Regions from separate parts of the Mesorhizobium sp. M0563 genome, predicted to be linked through region 1. Evidence: predicted binding sites of a transcription regulator. Region 1 holds the regulator's gene; each other region holds the start of a gene.
The links. Region 1 encodes PhoB, which activates phosphate uptake and scavenging genes when phosphate is short. Its sites were predicted from a motif close to TGTCATNNANCTGTCAT; they were not measured.
Positions count from the first base shown of each region.

Region 2: a site for PhoB is predicted at 2,437-2,453, ahead of ppk2 (polyphosphate kinase 2). Genes of this name have one in related genera too.
Region 3: a site for PhoB is predicted at 6,190-6,206, ahead of NKI50_RS26385 (inorganic phosphate transporter). Genes of this name have one in related genera too.

Region 1 covers NZ_JAMYQV010000010.1:53,968-62,115, reverse strand. The annotation lists gene pstC (phosphate ABC transporter permease subunit PstC) at 1-883, shown strand, start outside; gene pstA (phosphate ABC transporter permease PstA) at 887-1,738, shown strand; gene pstB (phosphate ABC transporter ATP-binding protein PstB) at 1,735-2,538, shown strand; gene phoU (phosphate signaling complex protein PhoU) at 2,571-3,278, shown strand; gene phoB (phosphate regulon transcriptional regulator PhoB) at 3,295-3,984, shown strand; gene NKI50_RS14950 (ROK family protein) at 3,994-5,238, opposite strand; gene xylF (D-xylose ABC transporter substrate-binding protein) at 5,525-6,565, shown strand; gene NKI50_RS14940 (sugar ABC transporter permease) at 6,708-8,039, shown strand; gene NKI50_RS14935 (ATP-binding cassette domain-containing protein) at 8,054-8,148, shown strand, end outside.
Region 2 covers NZ_JAMYQV010000018.1:92,425-100,572, forward strand. The annotation lists gene hemB (porphobilinogen synthase) at 1-311, shown strand, start outside; gene NKI50_RS21980 (dihydrofolate reductase family protein) at 711-1,358, shown strand; gene ppk2 (polyphosphate kinase 2) at 1,410-2,330, opposite strand; gene NKI50_RS21990 (aldo/keto reductase) at 2,611-3,654, shown strand; gene NKI50_RS21995 (hypothetical protein) at 3,778-3,936, shown strand; gene NKI50_RS22000 (DUF982 domain-containing protein) at 3,989-4,246, opposite strand; gene NKI50_RS22005 (GntR family transcriptional regulator) at 4,343-5,005, opposite strand; gene NKI50_RS22010 (MFS transporter) at 5,175-6,434, shown strand; gene NKI50_RS22015 (DUF423 domain-containing protein) at 6,491-6,862, shown strand; gene NKI50_RS22020 (hypothetical protein) at 6,932-7,075, opposite strand; gene NKI50_RS22025 (hypothetical protein) at 7,139-7,282, opposite strand; gene NKI50_RS22030 (LacI family DNA-binding transcriptional regulator) at 7,449-8,148, shown strand, end outside.
Region 3 covers NZ_JAMYQV010000026.1:28,854-37,001, forward strand. The annotation lists gene NKI50_RS26365 (L,D-transpeptidase) at 560-1,024, shown strand; gene NKI50_RS26370 (efflux RND transporter permease subunit) at 1,095-4,178, opposite strand; gene NKI50_RS26375 (efflux RND transporter periplasmic adaptor subunit) at 4,175-5,452, opposite strand; gene NKI50_RS26380 (TetR/AcrR family transcriptional regulator) at 5,603-6,139, shown strand; gene NKI50_RS26385 (inorganic phosphate transporter) at 6,253-7,863, shown strand; gene NKI50_RS26390 (transporter) at 7,948-8,148, shown strand, end outside.

The DNA.
Region 1 (8,148 bases):
CGCTTCCGCAATTCTTGTGCTGGTCATCCTCGGTGGTGTCGCAATCTCGCTGTTTGCCGGCTCATGGCAGGCCCTGTCGTCCTTCGGGTTCTCTTTCCTGACGACTGAAAGCTGGAATCCGGTAACGGAAAAATTTGGCGCGCTGGCGCCGATCTACGGCACGCTGGTCACGGCGGCCATCGCCATCCTGATCGCGGTTCCGATCGGCATCGGCATTGCCGTGTTTCTCACCGAACTCTGCCCGCGCCCGCTCAGGCGCCCGATCGGCATAGCGGTCGAGCTGTTGGCCGGCATTCCCTCGATCATCTACGGCATCTGGGGCCTGTTCGTGTTCGCGCCGTTCCTGCAGACGACGATACAGCCCTTCATCATCAACATCTTCCACGGCGTGCCGGGACTATCCAGCCTTTTCGCCGGCCCTCCTTACGGCATCGGCCTTCTGACCTCGGCGCTGATCCTCGCCATCATGGTGCTGCCCTTCATCACCTCGATCACCAAGGACGTCTTCGATACGGTGCCGGCGGTGCTGAAGGAATCGGCCTACGGCATCGGTTGCACGACCTGGGAAGTGACCCGGCGCGTGGTCATTCCCTATACCCGCATCGGTATCATGGGCGGCGTCATGCTTGGCCTCGGCCGCGCGCTCGGCGAAACCATGGCGGTGACCTTCGTCATCGGCAACGCCCACCGCATCAGCGCCTCCCTGTTCGCGCCGGGCACGACCATCTCGGCGACCATCGCCAATGAATTCACCGAGGCCGACGGCGATCTCTACACCTCTTCCCTGGTTTCGCTCGGCCTGATCCTGTTCGTCATCACTTTCCTGATCCTTGCCGCCGCCCGCTATATGCTGATGCGGATCGACGCCCGTACGGGAGCCTGACCGATGTCGACATCCTCATCGCTCCACAGCCGCCGCAAAGCCAGAAATTCGGTGATGATGGCGCTTTGCGTCGTCGCCGCCGGCATCGGGCTTGCCTGGCTGGCGCTCATTCTCGGTGCACTGGTCTATAAGGGCACAGCCGGGCTTTCGTTCGCGGTCTTCACCGAGATGACGCCACCGCCAGGCGAGGCCGGCGGCCTGCTCAATGCAATCGCGGGCAGCCTGCTGATGACGATCATCGCCGTTGTCGTCGGCACGCCGATCGGCGTGCTGGCGGGAACCTACATGGCCGAATATGGGCGTTTCTCGCGCATCACCACCGTCGTGCGCTTCATCAACGACATCCTGTTGTCGGCGCCGTCGATCATCATCGGCTTGTTCGTCTATGAGTTGATGGTGCGGCCAATGGGGCATTTCTCGGCCATAGCCGGCGCCGTTGCGCTTGCCATCCTGGTCATTCCGGTGGTCGTGCGCACCACTGAAGACATGCTCAACCTGGTGCCGAACGCGTTGCGTGAAGCCGGCGCCGCGATCGGCGCGCCGCGCTGGGTGGTGATCCGTTCGGTCGCCTACCGCGCCGCATTGTCCGGCATCGTCACCGGCATATTGCTGGCGATAGCACGCATTTCCGGCGAGACGGCGCCGCTGCTCTTCACCGCGCTCAACAACCAGTTCTGGAGCAGCAATATCAACGCGCCGATGGCCAGCGTGCCGGTGACCATCTTCCAGTTCGCTCTCAGCCCTTACGAGGAATGGCAGCAACTGGCGTGGACCGGCGCACTCATAATCACCCTGACGGTTCTGGGCTTGAGCATCCTCGCCCGCAGCCTTACCGGACGCAGAGAGGACAGATGACACAGATGTTGTCCGCGGACATGACGATGACCGAGACGGTCGCCGAGAAGACGAAGATCGAGGTCAAGAACCTCAACTTCTACTACGGCCAGAGCAAGGCGTTGAAGGACATCACCTTGTCGCTGCCCGAGCGCAGCGTCACTGCCTTCATCGGCCCTTCGGGCTGCGGGAAATCGACGCTGCTGCGTGTGTTCAACCGCATCTACGAACTCTACCCGAAGCAGACAGCCGAGGGCCAGGTGCTGCTCGACGGCAAGAACATTCTCGACCGCTCGCAGGACCTCAATCTCCTGAGGACCAAGATCGGCATGGTGTTCCAGAAGCCGACGCCGTTCCCGATGTCGATCTACGAGAACATCGCCTTCGGCGTCAGGCTTTATGAGAATCTGGGCAAGTCCGAAATGGACGGCCGCGTCGAACAAGCGTTGAAGCGGGCCGCGCTGTGGGGCGAGGTCAAGGACAAGCTCAACGCCAGCGGCTTGAGCCTGTCAGGCGGCCAGCAGCAGCGGCTTTGTATTGCCCGCACCGTGGCGGTGAAGCCGGAAGTCATTCTGCTCGACGAGCCGGCTTCGGCACTCGACCCGCTGTCGACCGCCAAGATCGAGGAACTGATCGACGAATTGCAAGCCGACTACACGATCGTCATCGTCACCCACAACATGCAGCAGGCGGCGCGCGTATCGCGCCAGACCGCCTTCATGTATCTGGGTGAACTGGTAGAGTTCGACCGGACCGAGAAGATCTTCACGTCGCCCCGCGAGAAGCGCACGCAGGATTACATCACCGGCCGCTTCGGCTGAGCCGTTCCGATCACGCATATGAGGACAGGACCATGGGCGAACACACAGTCGCTTCTTTCGACGAGGATCTCGAGCAGATCAGCAAGCTGATCCGCGACATGGCCGACCTCGCCGGTTCGATGGTCGGCGGGGCGACCAAGGCCCTGTTGAATTCTGACAACGTGCTGGCGCAACGCGTCGTTTCCGACGATGCCATCATGGATGCGCGTCAACGCGAACTGGACGACCGCGCCATCACCCTGATCGCCAAGCGCCAGCCGATGGCCCACGATCTGCGCCATGTCGTCGGGGCGATCCGCATGGCCGGCGATCTCGAACGCATCGGCGACCTTGCCAAGAATATCGCCAAGCGTGTGAGTGCGGTCGGCCTTAGCGTCACACCGCGCGACCTATCGCATTCCATCGATGCGATGGCGCAGCTGGTGCTCATCCAGGTGCAGGGCGTCATCGAGGAGTATGCTGCAGGCGATGCGGCCGCGTTGGCCAAGCTACGCGCCGCCGACGAGCGCATCGACGTCAAATATACGTCGGTGTTCCGCGAACTGTTGACCTACATGATGGAAGACCCGCGCAACATCACCGCTTGCACGCATCTGCTGTTCTGCGCCAAGAATCTGGAGCGGATCGGCGACCATGTCACCAACATCGCCGAAAATGCGTATTATGTGCTGACCGGCGAGCAATTGCCGGTCAATCGTCCGAAGCAAGACGAAACGACAATGTCCGCACCGGCGACATGATGGGGGTGCCCAGCCGATGATCGCACCACGCATAATGGTGGTGGAGGACGAGGAGCCGTTGGGTGTGCTGCTCCGCTACAATCTCGAATCCGAAGGCTACCAGGTCGAGGTGGTGACACGCGGCGACGAAGCCGAGATCCGTTTGCAGGAGAATGTGCCCGATCTTCTGGTGCTCGACTGGATGATACCAGCGGTTTCCGGCATCGAGCTCTGCCGCCGGTTGCGGGTGCGCCCCGAAACCGAACGGCTGCCGATCATCATGCTGACCGCGCGCGGCGAGGAGAGCGACCGGGTACGCGGTCTTTCGACCGGCGCCGACGACTATCTGGTCAAACCGTTTTCGACACCGGAATTCATGGCCAGGGTCAAGGCGCTGCTGCGCCGCGCCAAGCCGGAAGTGCTGTCCAGCGTGCTGAAGGTCGGCGACATCGTGCTCGATCGCGAATCGCACAGGGTGTATCGCAAGAAGACCGAGATCCGGCTCGGGCCGACCGAATTCCGGTTGCTCGAATTCATGATGCGGCATCCGGGCCGCGTCTTCTCGCGCAGCCAGTTACTCGATAATGTCTGGGGCGAGACGATCTATATCGACGAACGCACCGTCGACGTGCATGTCGGGCGGCTGCGCAAAGCCGTCAACAACGGCCGCATGCCTGATGTCATCCGCACCATCCGCGGTGCCGGCTACGCGATCAGGGAAGATTGACCCGCCCAGTCAGGCTACGTTCTTTCTGACGCCGGGCCTCATTTGCGCGCCCGGCGCGAAAATCTGCTGGTCGACGAAGCTTAACGCCCGCATTGCACAGCCTTCGCGGATCAGCGGCAATTCGTTCGGCTCGGTATCGAAGGAGATCGAGCCCGAATGCTGGCCGCCGGCGGTCTGGGCGATGGCCTTCCGCAAGGCCGGCTCGATCAGATCAAAGGCGGCGGCACTGGCGCCGACCATTGCGACCGGTGCCGGATCGATCAGCGCGAACAGCGAGCCGAGACCGAAACCCAGCGCTTCGCCGGCCTTGCGGTAGGCATCGCGTTCCGGCCCGTCCTTCTCGCGCGCCCGAACCGCCAGCGCGCGCATGTCGGCGTCGCTGACGTCGGCGACCGGTTGGCTGTCTTCGCTCATCTGCGTGGCGTTGCGCCAGATGGCGTAATTGCCGGCATAGGCCTCGATGCAGCCGCGCCGCCCGCAACGGCAGAGCGCGCCGCCCGGACGATGGATCATGTGGCCAAACTCGCCGCCCGAGGAATGCGTGCCGGTGAACAGCTCGCCCTTCAACACCAGCCCCATGCCGATGCCGTGCGAAAGCAGGATGGCGATGAAGTCGTCGCGATAGCGATCCGGATCGCGCCAGCGCAAAGCCACCGCCATCATATTGCAGTCGTTCTCCACCGTGGCCGGGATGCCGAATTCATCTTCCAGCATGTCGGCAAAGGCGATGTCCGTCTGGGGCGTGATCGGCGACCACAGCATGGCGCGTGCAGGGGAGTCGGTAATTCCCTGAATCGCCAGGGCGATGCGGGCGACACTGCGGACGTCAAGATCTGGATCGTCCAGCCGGCGCCGGACGATGGCCATGCATTCGCGGATCAGTTCGTCGCGCGGCATGGTCAGCGTGTCCAGCCGGCGCTGTTCCTCGGCGACCACCTGCCCCGCATAGTCGATGATGGCGGCCGACAGGAAATTCAGCGACAACACCACGGTCAGCACCGCCGCCGCTTCCGGATTGAGGGCGAGGCCGACCTGCGGACGACCGCGTTTCAACGAAACGGGTTCGCTTGCCTTGCTCTCGGCGAGGATGCCTTCCCGTATCAGGTCGGAGGAGATCGCCGATATGGTCGAATGGCTGAGGCCGGTGGTTGCGGCGATCTCCGTACGCGATGGCTGGCCGGCCCGGCGCACGGCCGAGATCACCATCGCCCGGTTGCGCCGGCGCAAATCGTCATGGCGGATTCCGACCGACATCGTTTTGCTTTCCTCCCGGTTTGCCGCGGCCGCTCATGAACCGGAAGCCGTCGGTAATGCCGACAAATAGTGTCAGATGAGGCAAATAGTGTCAGATGCAGGTGGCGCTGTCATCGTTTATTCCGAAGCTCGAAAAAACTCGCAGCAACATCAAAATCCATCAGAATCGATGTTGACAGCAGCGGGAGATCGGGCCAGTATTTTTTCGAGGCTCGAAAAAATTAGCGCCTCTAAGCTGGCCTTTGGGGCCAATTGGTCACGCCGTACGCGGCGCAGGGAGGATATGATGAAGAAATTCACGACCGCCATTCTGGCGGGTGTCGCCATGACGCTGGCGCTTGCGTCGGTGGCGCAGGCTAAGGACAAGGTCATCGGCGTTTCCTGGTCGAACTTCCAGGAAGAGCGCTGGAAGACCGACGAAGCCGCAATGAAGGCGGCCATCGAGGCCGCAGGCGACAAGTATATTTCCGCCGACGCACAGTCCAACCCCGGCAAGCAGCTCACCGACGTCGAGAGCCTGATCTCGCAGGGCGCCAACGCACTGATCATCCTGGCGCAGGACGCCTCGGCGATAGGGCCGGCCGTGCAGAAGGCGCTGGACGAAGGTATTCCGGTTGTCGGCTACGACCGGCTGATCGAGAACAAGGACGTCTTTTACCTGACCTTCGACAACAAGGAAGTCGGCCGCATGCAGGCCCGCGACGTGTTCAAGGTGAAGCCGGAAGGCAACTATGTCTTCATCAAGGGCTCGGGCGCCGATCCGAATGCCGATTTCCTTTTTGCCGGTTCGATGGAAGTGCTGAAGGACGCCATCGACAGCGGCAAGATCAGGAATGTCGGCGAGGCCTATACCGACGGCTGGCTGCCGGCCAACGCCCAGAAGAACATGGAACAGTTCCTGACCGCGAACGACAACAAGGTCGATGCGGTGGTCGCCGCTAACGACGGCACTGCCGGCGGCGTCGTCGCCGCACTGACGGCGCAAGGGTTGGCTGGATCGGTTCCGGTCTCGGGCCAGGACGGCGACCACGCCGCGCTGAATCGCATCGCGCTCGGCACACAGACGGTCTCGGTGTGGAAGGACGCGCGCGAGCTCGGCAAGAACGCCGCCGAGATCGCCTCACAATTGGCCGACGGCAAGCAGATGACCGACATTGCCGGCGTGAAGGATTTCACCACGCCCGGCGGCAACACCGTAAAGTCCCTGTTCCTGACCCCGGTCGCCATCACCAAGGACAACCTCAACGTCGTCATCGACGCCGGCTGGATCAAGAAAGAAGAGGTCTGCGCGGGCGTGGCGGCGGGCGCTGTTCCGGTCTGCAACTGATCCGAGTTTCCGAGAAGTCCGAACGCCGCGGCCGCTTGCCGCGGCGTTTTTTCAAGAAAGAATTGTTTTTCCGCTTCCGGCGGATAACTTCTAGGCTGCTTCCGGCATCCGCGGCAGACGGCAACCCGGCGGGAGAAACATCATGACCGACACGACTTCCAACACGCCGGTCGACAGCTCGACGGCAGACCGGGCGCGGGAATCGGAGCTCGGCGTCGTTGCCCGATTTCTCAAGGCAACCGAACTCGACACGCGCATGCTCGGCATGGTCGGCGCGCTGCTGGTCATCTGGGTCGGGATCCACATACTGTCGGGCGGGCTCTTCCTGACGCCGCGCAATCTCTGGAACCTTTCGGTGCAGACCTCGTCGGTGGCGATCATGGTGACCGGCATGGTGCTGGTCATCGTGATGCGCAACATCGATCTTTCCGTCGGCTCCGTGGAAGGCGTGATCGGCATGGTGATGGGCGTGGCGCAGGCCGAATTCCTCGTCCGCATCATGGGATTTCAGCTTGGCAGCCCCTGGCTGTGGGTCATCGCACTGGCCGCCGGCCTGGTGCTCGGCCTGGCTATCGGAGCGTTTCAGGGTTTCATCATCGCCTATCTCCAGGTTCCTGCCTTTATCGTGACGCTCGGCGGATTGCTGGTCTGGCGCGGCATGGCGTGGCTGATCACCAGCGGGCGCACCGTTGCGCCGCTGGACAGGACCTTCCAGCTGATGGGCGGCGGACCACGGGGCTCGATCGGCGCCACCTGGAGCTGGATCGTCGGTGTCCTCGCCTGCGCGGCCGTTGCCTTCATGCTCTTCAACGGCCGCTCGCAGCGCAAGCGCTTCAACTTTCCGCTGCGCCCTGTCTGGGCGGAAAGCTTGCTCGGCGTGATAGCCTGCGCCGCCATCCTCGGCGCCGTGTGGATCGCCAATTCCTATCCTTGGCCGGTCGGCATCGTACGCCAATATGCCCAGCAGAACGGCATCACCGTTCCCGAGGGCGGGTTGTTCATCGCCCACGGCATCGCCATACCTGTGCTGATGGCCGTGGCCGCGGGCATCGTCATGACCTTCATCACCAGACGCACCCGTTTCGGCCGCTATGTCTTTGCCATAGGCGGCAATCCGGAAGCGGCCGAACTCGCCGGCATCAACACACGCTGGGTCACCATGAAGGTGTTCATGATCATGGGCGTGCTGGCCGCGATCAGTGCGGCGATCGCATCGGCGCGCCTCAACGCGTCGACTAATGCGCTGGGGACCCTGGACGAGCTGCTGGTCATCGCGGCGGCCGTGATCGGCGGCACGTCGCTCGCCGGCGGCTCCGGCACGGTGCTCGGCGCCATGCTCGGCGCGCTTTTGATGCAGTCGCTGCAATCCGGCATGGTGCTGCTCGGCATCGATTCGCCGCTGCAGAGCATCGTTGTCGGCGCCGTGCTGGTGGTCGCGGTGTGGCTCGATACCGTCTATCGCAAACGGGTCTAGTGAGGAGAACGAGCATGGCAGACAGGACCGCTCCCACGGGCACGCCGCTGATCGACATGCGCAACATCTCGATCGCCTTCGGCGGCATTCGCGCCGTCGACGATGCCTC
Region 2 (8,148 bases), on a different contig from region 1:
TCGATCACGCCAATTCCGACGAAGCGGTGCGCGAGGCCGAGCAGGATCTCGCCGAGGGCGCCGACATGCTGATGGTCAAGCCCGGCCTGCCCTATCTCGACATCATCCGCCGGCTGAAGGACGAGTTGCAGATGCCGACCTTCGCCTATCAAGTGTCGGGCGAATATTCGATGATCAAGGCCGCCGCCGCCAATGGCTGGATCGACGGGGAAAAGGCGATGCTTGAATCGCTGCTGGCCTTCAAGCGCGCCGGCTGCGACGGCATCCTGACCTATTTCGCGCCGGAAGTGGCTGAGATGCTGAAGGGGTGATGCGCCTCCGTAGCGCCCACATCGAGTAACGTTCCTTCGTCCAAAGCGCGACATGGCCACCGCAGGCAATCGCTTCAGGTTTGCGCTGCCCCTCATTGCCCTGCCGGGCATTTCTCCCCGTATAGTGACGGGGAGAAAGACGCGTTCGCAAAAGATTTCGCCAATCTCCAGCGTTGCAAAACCATCGCCGAGGTTGCGGCCAGCCCCTTCGCCCCGTCACTATACGGGGAGAAGGTGCCGGCAGGCGGATGAGGGGCGGCGCCAACATTGAGATTGGTCATTCCAACATGATTTGGAAGCGATTGGCCCCGGCGATTCAAAAAACCGCTTGCAAAATGCAATCAGTTAAGCTACCCGATAACTGCTTGCATCTCACAATTGGTTATCAAGGAGGCTCTCATGTCCAAACTTCGCGTCAGCGCTTTCACCTTGTCGATCGACGGCTTCGGCGCCGGTCCCGACCAAGACCTGAAGAACCCGCTGGGTGTTGGCGGGGAAGCCCTGCACGAATGGATGTTCGGCACCCGCACCTTCCGCAAGATGGTTCTCGGCAAGGATGGCGGGACCACGGACACTGACGAGGCGTTCGCCGCGCGCAGCTTCGAGAATGTCGGCGCCTGGATCCTCGGCCGCAACATGTTCGGGCCGATCCGCGGCGAGTGGCCTGACGAGAGCTGGAAAGGCTGGTGGGGAGACAATCCGCCATACCACGTGCCGGTCTTCGTGCTGACGCACCATCAGCGGGATCCCATTGTCATGGAGGGCGGCACGACCTTCTATTTCGTGACCGACGGCATCCACTCAGCGCTGGAGAAGGCGAAAGCAGCGGCTGACGGCAAGGATGTACGGCTGGGCGGTGGCGTTTCTACGATCCGGCAGTATCTCAAGGAAAAGCTCATCGACGAGATGCATCTGGCGATCTCACCTGTCCTGCTCGGCGCAGGCGAGAGCCTTTTTGCCGGCATCGACATGCCCAAGCTCGGCTACCGCTGCAGCGAGCAGGTCGCGACGCCGAAGGCCACGCATGTCATCATCGAGCGCGCCTAGCTTGTTGCAGGGCGCTGCCCACGGAGGCAGCGCCCCTCCTCGCTGCTTTAGTCAGTATTTCTCCGGCACATACAGTTCGCGCGGCAGCACCTGACGTTCGTATTCGGGATTGAAGACGCGCTCCGGTAGTGTGATCTCCTCGTGCGGCACCTCCTCATAGGGCATTTGCTTGAGGAGATGGTCGATGCAATTCAGCCGCGCCCGCTTCTTGTCGTTGCCCTCGACGATGAACCAGGGAGCTTCCGGGATGTTGGTGCGGGCGAAGGTTTCTTCCTTGGCCTTGGTGTACTGCTCCCAGCGCACGCGCGACTGGAGGTCCATCGGCGACAATTTCCATTGCTTCATCGGGTCGTGGATGCGCATCAAAAAGCGCATCTGCTGCTCCTCATCGGTGATCGAAAACCAGTATTTGACAAGCGTAATGCCTGAGCGGAGGAGCATGCGTTCGAAATCCGGCACGTCGCGAAAGAACTCCTCGACCTGATCCGGCTGGGCAAAGCCCATCACCCGCTCGACGCCGGAGCGGTTGTACCAGGAGCGGTCGAACAGCACGATCTCACCGCCGGCCGGCAGATGCGGAACGTAGCGCTGGAAATACCATTGCGACTTCTCGCGCTCGGTCGGCGCCGGTAGTGCTACGACGCGGCAGATGCGCGGATTGAGCCGCTGGGTGATGCGCTTTATGACGCCACCCTTGCCCGCCGAGTCGCGGCCCTCGAATACCACGACGAGCTTCTTCTTGTGATAGGCGACCCAGGACTGCAGCTTGATCAATTCGGATTGCAGCGTGATCAGATCGCGAAAATATTGCAGGCGGTCGATCGATGGCGGATGCGCATTCTTATAGATCTTGGCGATCTCCATCGACAGCGCCGGCTCAGAGATTTCCAGCTCGTAATCTTCGTCGAGCGTGTCGGCGAGTTCCGCTTCCAGCCAGTCCCTGGCCGGGGAATTCTGTTTTATCTCGGTCATTTGCGCTGCTCCGCTTACAGGCCGTGTCGGCCGCTGTCAGGCGCTCTGCCGCCCGGCCCGGCGGCCGGAAATCGAAGCGCTGAACCGATGTTAGTATAGGCCGGCAATGACGGTTTTATTGCAGCCGCTGTTGCGCTGGCTGCGCGTCCAATCCGTAAGATGTGATCGATGTTGCCCTGCAACACGGGCGACAAGCGGAACGAATTATCCTACAAATGCCCGGTTCATTCAGGGCTGTCGTTTGAAACGCCCTTTCCCGATAAAATCATGAGGATACGACATGGAATACCGCACTCTCGGCCGTTCCGGGCTGAAGGTTTCGACGCTGACCATGGGCACCATGACGTTCGGCGGCGGCGGCGCGTTTTCGGCGGTCGGCAAGACCGACCTCGACGAGGCGCGCCGGATGATCGACCTTTGCATCGATGCCGGCATCAACGTCATCGACACCGCCAACGTTTATTCGGACGGGGTGTCGGAGGAGATCATCGGCGAGGCGCTCGGCGGCAAGCGCAAGGGCGACGTGTTGATCGCCTCCAAGGCGCGCATGCGGATCGGCAAAGGCCCCAATGATGAAGGCCTGTCGCGCTATCATCTGATCCGCGAATGCGAGAGGAGCCTGAAGCGCCTCAGGACCGATGTCATCGACATCTATTTCCTGCACGAGTGGGATGGCCTGACACCGCTCGAGGAAACCATCGCCGCGCTCGACACGCTGGTCGCGCAGGGCAAGGTCCGCTATGTCGGCTGTTCCAATTATTCCGGCTGGCAGGTGATGAAGGGGCTCGGTATCAGTGACCGTCATCACCAGCCGCGCTTCGTCACCCAGCAGATCCACTACACGCTGGAAGCCCGCGAGGCCGAGTATGAATTGTTGCCGATCTCGGTCGACCAAGGGCTCGGCGTGCTGGTCTGGAGCCCGCTCGCCGGCGGATTGCTGTCCGGCAAATACCACCGTGACCAGCCGACCGCCCGCCAGCTCAGTGGCTGGTCGGAACCGCCGATCCGCGACGAGGACCGGCTGTGGCGGATCGTCGACGTGCTGATCGATATCGGCAACAACCACGGCGTGTCGGCGGCGCAGGTGGCGCTTGCCTGGCTGCTTGGCCGGCCCGCCGTCAGTTCGCTGGTGATCGGCGGACGAACCGAAGCGCATTTCAAGGACAATATCGCTGCTGCAAGCCTGGTGCTCGGCGATGAGGAGCGCACACGCCTCGACGTGGTCAGCGGGCCGCCCGTGCTCTATCCCTACTGGCACCAGCAATTCACGGCAAAGGACCGGTTCGGGCCCGCCGATCTCGTCCTCGACCGGGACGGCGCCTGAAAAAACGCCCTGAAGCGGGGCTCCCCGGACTGCGACGAGATATGGAGCCGATCGTGCCTTGCGGTGTTGTGTTTGTGGCCCAATGCTCCTAGGCAAAGGCCAAGCACAATGAAAGGAAACGATATGGCACGAGCACCGAACTACGGTCAGGAACGCAAGGAACGCGACCGGCAGAAGGCTGCCAAGAAGGCGGAAAAGCAGGCTGCCAAGGTCGCGGCCAAGGAGCGCTCGAAGCCCGAGGGCGAAAGCGAGTCCCAAACCAACACCGAAACGGCCGAGTGATGATATCAGGCCTGTCAGGCGGCCCGGGTCTCGATCAAGTCCCCGCTATGCCTCAGGCCGGCGCCTTGTCGCTGACGAAGACGTTCACTTCGCGGGCGGCGGCAATGAAGGCCCGTCTTGCGTTCATGGCCGGCTTGTCGCCGGCCAGCGCATCATGACAGGCTTGCAGCGCTTCGCGGTGCTTGGGGCTGCGCTTGCCGGGCCAATTGTTGAGGAGGTAGTCGGAAGCCTCGCGGGCCGTACGCAAGAGCTGATTGCTTCCCGCCGCGCCCTTGACGGTCACGGGTGTGTCAAATCGGTTGTTTTCCATCGCCGCTCTTACGCCATCGGCATTTGCGAAGCGAGACCGAAAGTAGCTTTCTTCGCTCATCTGCCTTTTTCGTGATCAATGGCCGCCGATCCTCACTCAAGCGACGACGGCAAATCCCCTGGCGCGCAGGCCGCGCCGGTCGTTGCGCAACGACGTCACCAGCCGGTCGCGGCTACCGTCGATATGAGATGAAAGCAGGCAGGCGGCCCCGTCGGCATCGCCGGCCCGCACCGCCGACAGAATGTCATGGTGTTCGGCCCAGGCACGGCCAAGCGCTGCCTCGTCGCGAACCTCGAGCCAGCGGGCGCGCGACAGGCGCGTCATCGCATCACGAACCGCTCTGAACAGGAACTCGTTGCCTGACAGGCGCGCCAGCTCGATATGAAAATCCATGCCGACACGATGCCATTCCTCGCGCGGCGTCTGGTCGTCGCAGGAATCGAGCATCGCCTCGATGATTTCGACGGCACCCCTGTCCTGCAAGGCACAAGTCAGCCTGACTGCCGCGACCTCGACCGCCTCGCGATAGACGGCGATCTGCTCCAGCTCGGCAAGATTGATGGGCGAGACCGTCCAGCCGCGGCCGTCGCGGCAGATCAGGCCTTCGGTCTCGAGCCGCAGTAACGCCGCCCTGACCGGCGTGCGCGAGGCGCCGAAGCGGCTTTCGACCCAGCGCTCCGTCAGCCGCTCGCCGGGACCGATCTCGAGCCCGAGGATCATCTCGCGAAGCTGCTTTTCGACGTTCTGCATCTGCGACATTGGCGTTCCGTTTGTTGGAGCCGGTTCATTAGCCCTCTGCTCACCGGCCATTACTGGCGATCACTTTGCAGGGACCGCATTGACAGCGACCAGCCTTGCGTCCATGACGGATACCAGTTTGGTATCCCAAAATGGTATCCGCAGCAACCCAACCACAGCAGTCTCTGACATGCCGCAAGACGCCACCCTCGCCGTGCAAGGCACGCATAACGTCCACTGGCGCCGCAATCTCGCCGTGTGTTTTGCCGGCTCGTTCAGCACGCTCGCAGCGATGACGCTGCTGTTGCCGTTCCTGCCGCTCTACGTCGAACAGCTGGGCGCCGAGGGCCATGCGGCGATCGTGCAGTGGTCGGGCATCGCCTACGGCGCCACTTTCCTTGCTGCCGCGCTGGTCGCACCCCTGTGGGGGCGGTTAGGCGACCGCTACGGCCGCAAACTGATGCTGGTGCGCGCCAGTTTCGGCATGGCGCTGTGCATGTCGCTGACCGGCATGGTGCAGACTGTCTGGCAATTGGTGTTCTTGCGCCTGCTGATCGGCTTTGCCGGCGGCTATTCTTCGGGCTCGACCATCCTCGTTGCCATGCAGACGCCGAAGGATCGCTCCGGCTGGGCGCTGGGCGTGCTGTCAGCCGGAATCACGGCCGGTGCCCTGGTCGGCCCGCTGCTCGGCGGCGCGCTGCCGCCGCTGATTGGCATCCGCGCCACATTCCTGCTCGCCGGCGGCGTCATTTTCCTGGCCTTTCTGGCAACCACCTTGCTGATCAAGGAGGCCCCTCGCCCGGTTGCCGCCAAGGCCGCGTCAGAAGAAAAGGCGAAAGGCGGCTGGTCGCAAATTCCCGACAAGCGCCCCGTCGTCGCCATGCTGGCGACCGGGACGCTGTTGAGTTTCGCCACCATGTCGATCGAGCCGATCATCACCGTCTATGTCCAGCAGCTCATCGAAGATCCGAGCCAGGTCACGCTGGTCTCCGGCATCGTCATGTCGGCGGCAGCGCTCGGCGCCATCCTGTCGGCGTCGCGGCTCGGCAAGCTCGCCGACCGTATCGGCCACTGGAACGTCATCGTTGCCGCGCTCGCAGTCTCGGCGCTGCTCCTGATCCCGCAGGCCTTCGTCACGCAAGGCTGGCAGCTCGTCGGCCTGCGTTTCCTGATGGGCCTGGCGCTTGGCGGTCTTTTGCCCTGCATCACCAGCGTCATCCGCCACAATGTGCCTGACGGCGTCGGCGGCAATGTGCTGGGCTTGTCGATCTCGGCGCAATATGTCGGGCAGGTCGCCGGACCGTTGCTCGGCGGCTTCGTTGGTGGCCATTTCGGCATGCGCGCGGTGTTTCTCGGCACATCCGTGCTCATGGCGGGCGGAGCGGCCTATAACTGGCTGGTCCAGTCGCGCCGCGAACGCGACATGCTGGCGGAAGCCGGCAAATCCTGACACGGTTCGCGCAGCGCTATCTCAGGCGGTCGCCAGCAATTACGGAGGCCTGGAAAATGAGCACGGATGAACACGCGGCAGGCAGCCGCATTCTGATTTTTGCCGGCGGCCTATGCGGCGCAACCGGCGTGGCGCTTTCGGCGGCGTCGGCGCATCTCGGCGGCGCTTTCGTCGGTACGGCCGCATCCTTCCTGCTCATGCATGCGCCGGTTTTGCTTGCCGTCGGGCTGCTCGGTGGCAATACCATCCTGCGAAGCGGAAGCCTCATCCTCCTCGTCGGGCTTCTGCTGTTCTCGGGAGATCTCCTCGCTCGCGACTTCCTCGGCTCGCGGCTGTTCCCGATGTCGGCGCCGATCGGCGGCACCTTGCTGATCGGCGGCTGGCTGGTGATGGCCGCCTCGGCGCTGGTGCGCCCGCGCCGCCATTGATGCGACAACCAATGGCGGCCGCTGCTCTTTCACCAGCCGCGCTCGATCCACGAGCTCTGTCTTGCCAGCTCAGTCTCGCGGACGTTCGAGCCGGACTTGCCCGTCGCGCTTGGTCGTCTTGACCACACGCCGTCGCTCCGGCCGTTCGGTAGCCGGCGAGATGCCCCAATAATTGCGATAGATGTCTTCGAACAGATGCTTGACCGGGTGCATGGCTTAATCTCCTCTAGCTTATTTGAATCGATCCAATCAGCAGGCGAAAAAATGCGCTGCCAATCAGCTCCACTCGCGTCGCTTCAGGAAACGCAGGTCGCGAATCCACGGACCGGTCCTGTCGCGCCGCTTCCGGGCCTCCGCGCTCGAGCGGATGCTCCAGTCGTTCCGGTAAATGTCCTCGAACAGATAATTGACGGGGTGCATGGCACTCTCCTCTTGTATCGATCCAATCGGTAAAACGAAAAACGCTCTTGGATCGATTCAAAGAATACGCGCCGCACCATAAATGTCAAGCAAAAATTTGAATCGATCCAAGGAAGGTGTTAGGTAATCGGCGATACTGTTGGACCGGAATCCCGGAGACAAACACATGGCATCACTCACCGAAGGCAGCAGGAGGCCCATCCGGCTGGCCGACATCGCCAAAGCCGCGGGCGTATCACACGGCACTGCCTCCAATGTCTTCAGCCGTCCCGAAATCGTGCGCGAGGAAGTCCGCGAGCGGGTCAAGGCGGCGGCCGAGGCGCTGGGCTATGCCGGCCCCGATCCCAAGGGCCGCCTGCTGCGTGCCGGCAAGGTCAATGCGATCGGCGTCGCCACCACCGAGCCGCTGTCCTATTTCTTTGACGACCCCTTTGCCCGCGTGATGATGGCCGGCATTTCGGAGGCCTGCGACGCCACCGGCGCGGGAATTGCTCTGGTGTCGGCTGGCAACGAGGAAAAACTTGCCTGGAACATCCAGAGCGCCCTGGTCGACGGCTTCATCCTGTTCTGCATCGAGGGCGGTCCGCGTCTCGTCGAGCTGACGCGCGAACGAAAGCTGCCCTTCGTTGCGCTCGAGTTCGGCTCGCAGGACGACACGGTCTCGGCGATCAGTATCGACAATGTTGCCGGCGGCCGGCTGGCGGCGCACCATCTGGCGGTACTTGGACATCGCCGCTTCGCCGTGTTGTCGCTGGCCTTCGCCGACGACAGCACCGGTCTTGTCTCGCCCGAGCAGGTCCGGACAGCGTCGTATACCGGAACCCGTGACCGCCTCCTCGGCTATTTCGAAGAGCTTTCCAGGTTCG
Region 3 (8,148 bases), on a different contig from region 1:
GAACCCCCGAAGCGCCCGCGCCGCCAGCGGAGCCCCCCGTTGCGGCGCGGGCCTTCGGTCCTCTCGGCTGCAAGTTGCCGGAGGCGCCGCGCATCCTCAACGGCTCTAAGCCGCCCCCGCCAGAGGGGCTTGAGCCGGTCGACGCGCAGGCTGGAAACTGTCCAGACAATCCAGACCGTAGCGAAAACAGTGTTGGCTTCCGATCGTTCGTTGCCCGCTGTTTTCGTTACGTCAACTTTGCCCGTTCGCTGTATCCGGATCATGCCGCCGAGGCCGCGCTTTGTTGCAGCTCGGTTTCGGAGTCAGGTGGAATTCCTCTCAAACGAAAACAATCGCGTATTCGTGCCGCGGTTTGGCTGATCCGCTTAGGCAAACACGCCGCCGCTGTCATGACGACGTCCAACAGCTGTAAGCCGCTTTGCACGGCGTTTTCTGTTAACCAGGGGAAACAGAATCGAAACACAAACGAGCATCTAGCGAAATCGGCTCGAAACATGACGCCCCGATAAGCCGGTCATCGAATTGAGCCGGCCCCGACCGGCAGAATAGGGGAGACATCATGTACACCGCCATTTCCGCCAAGCTCATCAACATCGCCGCCGCCGTCATCACCGGTGCTGACTTGCTTGTCAGTGCCGGCAACAGCGCAGCCTACGCCGCCGCCAACAAGATCGTCGCGCGTGTGTCGCTATCGCAGCAGACCATGGAAATCCTGGTCGACGGCCGGCCGACATTCGCCTGGAAAGTCTCGACCGGCGACAGGACGCACGTCACGCCGACCGGTTCGTTCAAGCCGACCCGCATGCATGAAATGTGGTATTCGAAGAAATACGACAACGCCCCGATGCCGCATTCGGTGTTCTTCAGCGGCGGCTACGCCGTACATGCGACAAGCGCCATCAAGCGCCTCGGCCAGCCGGCCTCGCATGGCTGCGTGCGTCTGCATCCGGACAACGCCGCCGATTTCTATCAGCTCGTCGAGGTCTTCGGCCCGGCCAACACCAGCATCGTCATCGTCAAATGAGCGATGCTTTTCGTAGCTCCCAAGAAAGGCCGGAAATCCGGCCTTCTTTATTGTGCAATGTTAGTACAATCTAATCCGGCATCACCGGCATCAGCTTGGGGTCCGGCTTTTCGGCGTGATGCGGCAGGTCCTTGCTGGCGATAAACGTGTAGAACATCGGCACCACGAAGAGCGTGAACATGGTTCCGACCAGGATGCCGGTGAAGATCACCAGGCCCATCGAATAGCGTGCCGCGGCACCAGCGCCGCTGGAGATGATCAGCGGCACCACTCCGAGCGCCATCGCCGCCGTCGTCATCAGGATCGGCCGCAGCCGCACCTTGGCCGACGCGATGATCGCATCGCGCCGCCGCATGCCGTGCATTTCACGCTGCTGGTTGGCGAACTCGACCAGAAGGATGCCGTGCTTGGTGATCAGGCCGATCAGCGTAATCAAGCCGACCTGGGTGTAGATGTTGAGGGTGCCGAGCCCGACATTAAGCGGCACGATCGCGCCGAAGATCGAGAGTGGCACCGCCATCATGATGATCAACGGATCGCGGAAACTTTCGAACTGCGCCGCCAGCACCAGATAGATGACGAGAACGGCTGCCGCGAAGGCGATGATGATCGTGTAGCCCTGTTGCTTCTCCTGCCGCGACTGGCCGGTATAGTCGATGAAGAAAGTGTCGGGCAGGCTCTCCTTGGCGATATCCTCGATCGCTTTCAAACCGTCGCCGGTGGTGACGCCAGGCAGCGGCAGGGCGGAAATCGTTGCGGAATTCAACTGGTTGAACTGCTCGATCGCCGCCGGCGACGCGTTGGTCGAGATCTTCACCACCGCAGAGAGCGGCACCATCTCACCCGAGACGCTGCGCACGAAATACTCCCCCAGTTTTTCGGGATTGTCGCGAAAGCTCTGCGGCACCTGCGGGATGATGTCGTAGCTGTTGGATTCGCGGTCGAATTGCGCCACCTCGGCGCCACCGACCAAGAGGGTCAGCGTCCGGCCGATATCGGCGATCGGCAGGTTGAGTGCCGCGGCGCGGTCGCGGTCGATCGTCACCGTCACTTGCGGCGCATCGTAGGACATCGAATTCTGCACCGCGAGGAAGCGACCGGAGGCCTGCGCCTTGTTCTTGATGTTCTCGGCCGCCTCGTACACTTGGGAGGCCTCGCCGGTCGAGCGCACCACCATCGTGATTGGCAGGCCGCCGCCGGAGCCGGGCAGTGTCGGCGGTGCGAAGACGAAAGCCTCGACGCCCGCCACGTTGGCAAGGCGGGCAGTGATGTCTTCCTGAAGTTCCTTCGAGCTGCGCGCGCGCTCGGCCCAGTCCTTGAACGCAAAGCCGACGAAAGCGCTGTTCGTCGGGCCTTGGAACGCGACGGCGGAGAACCGCGCCCTGGTTTCGGGGATATCATTCACTAGCCCGAGAATCTGGTTCACATAGGTCTCGGTGTAGTCCGACGTCGCATAGCGCGGTGCGTTCACAATAGACAGCAAGAAGCCCTGGTCTTCTTCCGGCGCCAGTTCGCTCGCGGTCTTGGTGAACATGAAGCCGGTCGTGGCGACCAGTGCGATGACGATCATCAGCGTCACCGGGCGATATTTCAGCGAGCCGCTGACCAGCCGCTCATAGACGTTTTCGACGCGCCCGAACGTGTTGTCGACAATGCGCTGGAAGCGGCTGTGCGAGCCGGCCCTCAGGATGCGTGCCGACATCATCGGCGTGACGGTTAGGGCAACGACACCCGAAAGGACCACCGAGCCGGCAAGCGTCACTGCGAATTCGCGAAACAGTGCGCCTGTCAGGCCGCCGGTGAAGGCCAGCGGCGCGAACACGGCGGCCAACGTTATCGTCATGGCGACGACGGCGGAAGAGATCTCCCGCATGCCGTTGAAAGCCGCCTGCATCGGCGACAAGCCGTCTTCCTCCATGTGGCGGTGGATGTTTTCCACCACCACGATGGCATCGTCAACAACCAGTCCGATCGCCAGCACCATGGCCAGCAACGACAAAAGGTTGATCGAATAACCCAAAGAAAACAGCAGGAAACAGACGCCGATCAGCGACAGCGGAATGGTCACGATCGGCATCAGCACCGAGCGGAACGAGCCGAGGAAGAGCAGGATGACGACGATGACGATGGCGACCGCCTCGCCGATGGTCTTGAACACCTCCTCGATCGACGCGCTGATCTGCTCGGTCGAGTCATAGACGATCTCGATCGTCATGCCGAGCGGCAGCGTCTCCTGGATCGTCGGCACAATCTTGTGGATCGCCGCCGCGGTGGTCAGTGGATTGGCGGCCGGCGTCGGAAAGATGGCGAGAAAGATGCCGGGCTTGCCGTTGAAGGTGACCCTGGTGTCGGTGTTCACCGCGGCGAGTTCGACGCGGGCCACGTCGCGCAGTCTCACCACATTGCCGTCTTTCGAGCGGAGCGGAAGGGCAGCGAAAGCCTCCGGCGTCTGCAGGGTCGAGCGAACCGTGATCGAGGAAGCCACATATTCGTTTTCGGTATCGCCGGGCGCGGAGAGGAAATTCGATTCGTTAATGGCGGTCAGCACTTCCGCCGCCGTCACACCGCGCGCCGCCAGTTTGATCGGGTCGATCCAGACACGCATCGAATATTCGGCGGCGCCGAAAATCTGCACGTCGACAACACCTTCGACCGTCGACATACGCGGCCGCACGACGCGCTCGATATATTCGGTGAGCTGTTCCGGCGTCATGTTCGGGTTCTGCATCGAGATGTACATCATCGCGAACTGCTGGCCGGTGCCCTTGACGATCACCGGGTCTTTGGTTTCGTCCGGCAGATCGCCGCGAACGCTCTGAACCTTCGACAGGACTTCGTTCAGCGCAACGTCGGGGTCGGAGCCGAGTTTCATCTGCACTGTCACGGTGCTGGATGACGGCCGGCTCGCCGACGTGACATAATCGATGTTTTCGGTCGAAGCGACAGCACGCGCGATCGGCGCGGAAATGAACCCCTGGATCAGGTCGGCGCTGGCGCCGGGATAGGCCGTGGTGATCGTGATGGCCGTTTCTTCAACCTCTGGATACTGCCGGATCGAAAGGTTGAAGATGCCCTGAAAACCCAGAAGCAGGATCATGCAGGCAAGCACGGTCGAAAGGACCGGGCGGCGGATGAAGAGGTCGGAAAAGCTCATTGCTGGGCTGCCTGCTGGTTCCCCGGCTTGCTCGGATCGATTGTGTTGTCGACGGCAACGGACATGCCGTTGGAGAGCCGGTTCTGGCCGGCGGTAACGACTTCGTCGCCGGGCTGGATGCCTTCCAGGATCTCGACCAGGCCGGCGTTGTGGCGGCCTGGCTTGACGAACACCTGGGCGAGCACGAGCTGCGGCTTCTGTTCTTCCGCTGCCGGTTTGGCTTCCGCTGCCGGTTTGGCTGGGGTAGCGCCCGGCTTTTCTTCGGGTTTTGCCGCGGGTGCTTCGGCAGCGGGCGTGGCAGCATCCGCGGCTGGTTTTTCTTCCGGCTTTGCCTCGGGAGCCGCGCCGTTGACTTCTGCGGATTTGGCCGGGCGCACCACGAAGACGAAGTCACCGTACAGGCTGGAGGTCAGCGCAGTCTGCGGCAGCGCCAGCACGTTGTTCTCCTCCGGCAGTTCGACACGCACCTGGACGAACTGGCCGGGCGTCAGCTTGCCTTCAGGATTGGCGACCTCCGCCCTCACCGTCACCAGCCGGCTCGTCGGGTCGATCTTCGGATCGATACCGCGGATGATGCCGGCGAACGGCATGTCGCCGCCGCCAATGCCCAGCCGCACCGTCTGTCCGATCTTCAGCAGCGGAAGCTGCTGCTCCGGCACGGTGAAATCGACACGCATCGTGTCCATGTCCTGCAAGGTCACCACGGCGGTGCCGGGTGTGAGATACTGGCCAATGTCGATTTTCGGAATACCGACGGTGCCCTTGAAAGGGGCCGTCAACTGCTTTTGGTCGAGCACCGCTTGCAGCTTGTTTACCTGCGCGGAGGAGACCGATGCTGCCGCCTGCGCCGTGTCCAGCGTAGCGTCGGTGCCGACCCCGCGCTTCTGCAGCTCAAGAGCGCGCATCAGCGTCGTCTGGTCGGATGTGGCTTGCGCCTTCGACGCCACGAGGTCGGCCCGCTCGACGGCATCGTCGAGCTGCAGCAGCACGGCGTTGGCGGCGACCTTCTGATTGGCATGAAACTGGATGTCCTTGACGATACCCGCGGTTTCGACGGTCAGGTCGACGCCGCGCACGGCACTGACAGTACCGATCGCCTCGACGCCGGGCGTCCAGGACATCGGTTTGACGATGACCGTCGACACGGTCGCGGCCGGCGGCTTCATGGTGGCGAAAAACTGTTTGATCGCATTGTCGCGGAACAGGTTGAAGCCGACGATGCCGCCGCACACCAGCACGAGCAGAATGAAGGCGATGATGAAGCGCTTGATCACGAACAGTCCCCTCGGCCATGGCCCAGCATAACGGTCGGATGACCGGAACACATACCTGTGACTGGTCCCAATTTCAAATGACGGCAATCTTACTGTACCGTCTGGACGGTCTTGTCAATTCCGCTTAAGCTAATGAATGGGGAACGATTGATGAAGGCCCGCAGAACAAATTCGCGCGAGAAGATCCTCGCCGCCGCCGCCGACGTGGCGCGCGAGACGGGTCCCGGCAGCCTGTCGCTGGATGCGGTCGCCAGCCGTGCCGGCGTGTCGAAGGGTGGTCTTCTCTACAATTTCCCGACCAAGGCGAAATTGATGCAGGCGCTGGTGGAGGATTATCTCAGCGCGTTCCAACAGGCGCTTGAGGCCGCCCGCACCAACGGCGTCAGCGGTGAGAGCCCGCTTGCGGCCTATATCAGGCTTTCGGCCGAGCATGCCGAGGAGTCGAAACCGTCGGCGACCTGGATATTTTCGGCGATTGCCGAGGATCCCGATTTCCTGACGCCGATAAAATCGTTCAGGCGGCAAGTGTTCGAGCGGCTGAAGGAGGAGACGCCGAATCTCAAGGCGCTGCTGGTCTGCTATCTCGCTATCGAAGGGCTTCGCAGCATGAACCTGTTCGGTTCGGACATTCTCTCCGCCGACGAGCGCCGGTTGCTGATATCGACCCTGCTGGAGATCGCGGAATAGATCAGGAACCACCGTCCAGCACTATCTGCTCCAATCTCAAAGTGCTCTGCCGTCACACAGGCTTCATTGTGCCGACATAGCGTCCTCCCATTCTTTGCTGCAACGCAAGAGGAGTGGGGTATGGTCGATATTGTTTCCAGCGAAGCAGGAATTCCAAGGCCGGAGATCCGCTCGACCGGCCAAACAGCACCGGCAAATGGTTTCTGCCGGCCTTTGCCGTCATCATCCTGGGCGGCCTTGCCTATGTCGGCTACGCGCTCAGCCAGGACCTGACCAGCACCGTCGCGGTGCCGTGGATTCTGCTTGGCCTGGCGCTGCTGATCGCGCTCGGCTTCGAATTCGTCAACGGTTTTCACGACACCGCCAATGCGGTGGCAACGGTGATCTACACCCATTCCATGCCGGCCGAGCTTGCAGTGATGTGGTCCGGCTTTTTCAACTTCCTCGGCGTGCTCACCGCCAGCGGGGCGGTCGCCTTCGGCATCATTTCGCTGTTACCGGTCGAACTGATCCTTCAGGTCGGATCGAGCTCCGGGCTGGCCATGGTCTTTGCGCTGCTGGTCGCAGCGATCATGTGGAACCTCGGAACCTGGTATCTCGGCCTGCCTGCCTCGAGCTCGCACACGCTGATCGGTTCGATCATCGGCGTCGGCCTCGCCAACCAGTTCACGGCGCCGGCCGGTTCCATCACCAGCGGCATCGACTGGTCGCAGGCGAGCAATGTCGGCCTGTCGCTTCTGATCTCGCCGCTGGTCGGGTTTTGCCTGGCTGGGCTGCTGCTTCTGGTGATGAAGCTGCTGGTCAGGAACCGCGAGCTTTACGAGGCGCCGAAGTCGAGCGCTCCGCCGCCGCTGTGGATCCGGGCGCTGCTCATCTTCACCTGCACCGGCGTCAGCTTTGCCCACGGCTCCAATGACGGGCAAAAGGGCATGGGCCTCATCATGCTCATCCTGATCGGCGTGGTGCCGACCGCCTTCGCGCTCAACCGCACACCGGACGTGAACTATCTCGAAGCTTACAAGTCCGCAGCGACGCAGGTCGAAACGGTACTCGGCAAATACGTCAAGCCCGGCGTCGCCGTGACCGACGCGGCAACCGTGGTCGGTGACGCCGTTCGCACCAAGACCTGGAAGGACGAAACCACGCCTGCCCTGCAGAGCTTCATCCACGACACTAGCGCAATGTTGTCGCCCTATCCGTCCGTGGAAAAGCTGCCGACAACGCTGGTCAGCAACGCCCGCAACAACATCTATCTTATCGGTGAAGCGCTGAAACTGATCGACAAGAAGAAGCTGCTGCCGATGGAGGTCGACGACCTGAAGGCGGTGACGACCTATCACAAGGCGGTCGACAACGCGACGAAGTTCATCCCGCTCTGGGTCAAGGTCGCCATCGCGCTGGCGCTCGGCCTCGGCACCATGGTCGGCTGGAAGCGCATCGTCGTCACCGTCGGCGAGAAGATCGGCAAAAGCCATCTGACCTACGGCCAGGGTGCGTCCGCAGAGCTTGTTGCAATGGCGACCATCGCATCGGCCGACTATCTCGGCCTGCCGGTCTCGACCACCCATGTGCTGTCGTCGGGCGTTGCCGGCACCATGGCGGCGAACGGCTCGGGCCTGCAATGGTCGACAGTGCGCAACATGCTGATGGCCTGGATACTGACCCTTCCGGTCTCCATCTGTCTTGCCTTCGTGCTGTTCGTCATCTTCCGCCAGATATTCTGAGCGGGGATAGGACTTGGCCAGAATGTCGCGGCGCCGGCGCCGGCGCCGCCCGGATCCTGAACGTGCATTGTCTCGGCGGCGGCCATGAATGACGCATCGCATCTGACATTGCGTGCCGCGGACGACCAGCATCATGCCCCCGGGCTGGTCTGGGCCTATCATGCCGCTCCCGGCAAAGCTCCCGAATCGCTGGCGCCCCGGGACATAGAGGCCGCGCTGGCCTCACTGGACGGCTGGGTCTGGCTGCATGTCGACCTTGTCGACCGGCGCGCCCATTCCTGGGTC